DNA from 2 places in the Exiguobacterium sp. s161 genome. Region 2 is predicted to be linked to the other one. Evidence: predicted binding sites of a transcription regulator. Region 2 holds the regulator's gene; the other holds the start of a gene.
The links. The regulator Rex, encoded in region 2, represses fermentation and respiration genes when NADH is low (regulators of the CRP and FNR family bind a similar motif). The targets are predictions, from matches to a motif close to TTGTGAAATATTTCACAA.
Positions count from the first base shown of each region.

Region 1 (2,205 bases), on a different contig from region 2:
GGACAATATAAAGCAAGTCCGACACTTGAGTTTTTTTACTACTTTATTTCGGTAATACCTTCAGCATGATGCGTACGCTTATCCTTGCAAGACGGGTTCAAGCGTCTGACGCAATACATCAGCAGAATGATGGAATTTCTTCAACTCTTCTTCCGTCAATGAGACTTCAATGATTTCACGCACACCTTGACGATTAATGATGGCGGGAACTCCAATGTGGATACCGGAAATGCCATACTGCCCATCGACATGCGCACCGACCGTTAATAGACAGTTCTCATTTCCGAGGATGGCACGAACGATCCGAACAAGCCCAAGCCCGATCGCATAGTAGGTTGCCCCTTTGCGCTCGATGATATGATAAGCAGCATCTCGGACGTTGATGTAAATTTGATCAAGATCTGCTTGAGAATAACGATCGTCTTCAGCAAGTAGTTCATCAATCGTTTTTCCATAAATACGGCTGTTACTCCAGGCAGCGAATTCCGTATCACCATGTTCTCCAAGAATATAGGCATGGGCATTTCGGGAGTCAATGTGAAAGTATTCTCCAAGCATTTGACGCAGACGTGCTGTATCAAGCACCGTTCCTGATCCAAATACGCGGGATTTCGGAAGACCGGAATATTTCCAGGCAAGATGAGCCATGATATCAACCGGATTAGAAGCCACGACGATGATCCCATCAAAACCAGAATCCATGATTTGACGAATCATTTCTTTCATGATCAACGCATTCTTTGCAACGAGATCGAGTCTTGTCTCACCTGGTTTTTGTGGAGCGCCTGCCGTGATGACGACGACTTCCGCTTCGCGGCAGTCCGCGTAGTCGCCAGCCCATATTCGCATCGGTGAAGAGCTAAATGGTGTTCCATGGTTTAAGTCCATTGCCTCGCCCTCTGCTTTGGCTTTGTTGACATCAATGATGACAAGTTCTTCACAAAGCCCAGCTGTTGACATCTGATAGGCAAAGCTTGAGCCGACTGCACCAGCTCCAATGAGGGCTACCCGTGTCACTTTCGCATGTAATTCCATATCGTTATGTCCACCCTTTCATTCATCCTAAGAGTTTGTTAACTATCTCACAAATAAATTGTAACATCTTTCACATTATTTGTACCATGTGAAATTAATCACATTTGTCCGTTTTGTGTCATTGATATCCTAACATAAGGAATTACATACTCATATACTTTCCAGTTACCAGAATCGAACGATGATAAACCCGATTCCACTTGCCAAACCACTCGTTAAGACATTGACAGCATCATTCCCTAAAAATCGAATACCTGAAACATAAGCTGTCGGTTGCCCATGGTGCTTTCGCTTTTCTGTGTATTCCCCACAAACTGTACATCGGTAAACGCGTTGCCCTACTGCTCCAAATAGTGTATCCAGCAGGCTCCCGAGTACACCGATGCTTGTTACGAGTAAGACGTCTCTTAAAGAAAGAGAAAATATCCAATGCGCTGCTATCGCGATGAACGCAGCTCCTGCGATCGTACCGACCGTTCCAATCAGCGACATCGCTCCACTTGTTCCTGCTGGTACCCGTCGTAACGTTTTGAGCGACCATGGATCACGTCTTGAGAGCGGTCCGATTTCGGATGCCCACGTATCAGCATTCGATGCTGCGATGACGAATAGAAACAACAAGAGATACGCAAAATCCATCGTCATGGCATACGCTAAGGCAGCAACGAACGCTACCCCTCCATTCGCAAGGACTTGCCATCCGTCACGCGCGCCGTCTTTCTCAACGATGGAGTCGACCGATTGTTTTCTAGATCGTCCGACCTTCGATAACAGACTCGAGCTACCAAAGAAGAGTAAGAGTACTACTAATCCTTGCCAACCGAATCCGAATGAGACACCACTACCGACGAGCAGGGTCATGATCGCACCACTTGTCGTCAATAAACGAAAAGATCGTCCGGTCCAAGCAAGCAATAGACAAAACAAAATGGTCGCGCTTAGCATCGGATGACCTCTAATTCAGTGACGATCAAGTCAACGGGGATATCAAAGGCTTCCACTTCGAAATCTGGAAGAAGTTGTTCAGAAAAGGCAATCGATACTTTACATCCTATATATGGCACGAGTGCACGATCGTAATAGCCTCCTCCCCATCCTAAACGATAGCCGTCCCGACGATAGGCGCGACCTGGAACGAGGCAAAGCTCTGCTTGATCAAGTGAGGCGCGA
Region 1 covers NZ_JACSNH010000003.1:218,544-220,748, reverse strand. The annotation lists gene KNQ14_RS10660 (L-lactate dehydrogenase) at 79-1,035, opposite strand; gene KNQ14_RS10655 (DUF92 domain-containing protein) at 1,201-1,980, opposite strand; gene KNQ14_RS10650 (5-formyltetrahydrofolate cyclo-ligase) at 1,974-2,205, opposite strand, start outside.
Region 1: a site for Rex is predicted at 1,122-1,139, ahead of KNQ14_RS10660 (L-lactate dehydrogenase). Genes of this name have one in related genera too.

Region 2 (2,205 bases):
TGTCAGAAACATCGTCACGACCGGCAATTGGAAAAGAAGACCGAACGGAATCGTTAATCGGATTAAGAAACTGAAGTAGTTCTCAACTCCGATGACTTGTTCGATTCCGAGTTCCTTCCCTAGTTCAGTCGAAACTTTTAATAAGAAAGGTAACAACCAAAAGTATGAGAAGGCTACACCAGCCAAAAATAGAAAGAAGATGACCGGAATATACGTCAATGTCGCTTTTTGCTCCTTATCATACAGACCAGGGCGGACGAATGCCCAGAGTTGATACATCCAGAACGGCGATGCCAGCACGATTGCGATGATGAACGCAAGATTCAAATACAACATTAAAGGATCTGCGACGTTGAAGGCATTCAAACCGATACCGAGCTCTTTTAAGTCCGCTTGCAAGAAGCGAACGAGCGGTCGGACGAGCGGAAATGCAACAGCGAACAGGACGACGACGATGATAAGCGACCAGACGATTCGTTTACGCAGTTCGTCTAGATGCGACGTCACGCTTTGTTCTTGATCAATCGCCATGATTCAATCACTTCTCTTTCGGTTCATCCTTTTTATCGTCGTCCATGATACCGTTCGTTGCGCTCTTGAACTCTTTCAATGTCTGACCCGCAGCACGACCAAGTTCAGGTAACTTTTTCGGTCCGAAGATGATTAATGCGACGACACCGATTAGTGCTAAGCTACCTGGTCCGATGAATGCTATAGTTGACGGGATAAGGTTTTCCATTATGATTTCACTCCTTCAGCTGATTGCGAATAATGCTTCATGAAATAAACTAACGACTGCAACTCGATCGATAAATCGATGTGATGGACCCGGACGCTCGCTGGCACGTTCAACCGCGCGGGCGTAAAGTTCAGGATGCCCGTCACACCATACTCGACTAACTCATCCGCTACTGACTGCGCGAACTGGGATGGAACCGTCAAGATGGCAACATCGACCTGATTCGCTTCGATTTGTTCTTTCATGTCCGAAACATGATAGATTGGAACGTCATGCGTCGTTGTTCCGACCTTCTCTTCGTCCGCATCAAACGCAACGACTATCCGAGTACTATTATTCTTTAAAAAGTTATAATTTGCAAACGCTGTTCCGAGATGACCGACCCCGATTAAGGCAACATTCGTCACCTCATCTTGATTCAAGGTTTTGCGGAAAAACGTTAAGAGATGTTGAACGTTATATCCATACCCCTTCTTCCCTAATGCCCCAAAGTAGGAAAAATCGCGACGAATCGTTGCTGAATCAACCTTCACCGCCTCGCTTAACTCAGCAGAAGAGACGCGGAGCTTGCCTGAATTGTATAAACTTTGGATGAAGCGATAATATAGCGGCAACCGTTTTGCTGTCGCTTGTGGAATTTTTGTGTCTGGTCCATTCATCCTGCAGTTCCCCCTTCGGCCACATCCATCGTGGCACCCAAATCTTTGCAAAAAGCTTTCTACTCTCCTTGATTGTAAACCACTTCACATAGAGTCACAAATAATATATTCCGCAGGACCTCGCGCTTTTGTTCGTGATAGACTAAAGGGTGGAAGGATGGATGGAAATGATACTCTTACAAGTCAACCAACTCTCGAAATCATTCGGCGTTGAGCCGATTTTAGAAAATATCAAATTGGAAGTACAAGAGCGTGACCGGATTGCGCTCGTCGGACGAAACGGTGCCGGTAAATCGACCTTGCTCAAAATCATCGCTGGCGAACTCAGTCATGACTCGGGCGACATCATGAAAGGCAAGGATGTCAAAATCGGTTATCTCGCGCAAGACAGTGGTCTTGAATCGAACGAGACGATCTGGAACGAGATGCTGACCGTCTTTGAACATCTCCAAGAACAAGAACGAACACTACGCCGGATGGAAATCGAAATGGGCATGGAGCATATCTTGAACGATCCGGTCGCGTACGATCGTCTCCTAAAGACGTACGATCAAGCGCAACACGACTTCTCAGAAGCGGGTGGTTATCAGTTCGAAGCGAATATCCGCTCCGTCCTGCACGGCATGCGCTTTTATCCGGACGATTATTCGCGCCGGATCCAAACGTTATCCGGTGGTCAACGGACACGTCTCGCCTTAGCGAAGATGCTCCTGCAAGCACCAGAGCTCCTCATTCTCGATGAGCCAACCAACCACCTCGATATCGATACGCTCGCTTGGCTCGAAAGTTACCTCGGCGGTTATCGTG
Region 2 covers NZ_JACSNH010000001.1:9,081-11,285, reverse strand. The annotation lists gene tatC (twin-arginine translocase subunit TatC) at 1-531, opposite strand, end outside; gene KNQ14_RS00090 (twin-arginine translocase TatA/TatE family subunit) at 539-739, opposite strand; gene KNQ14_RS00085 (redox-sensing transcriptional repressor Rex) at 739-1,398, opposite strand; gene KNQ14_RS00080 (ATP-binding cassette domain-containing protein) at 1,566-2,205, shown strand, end outside.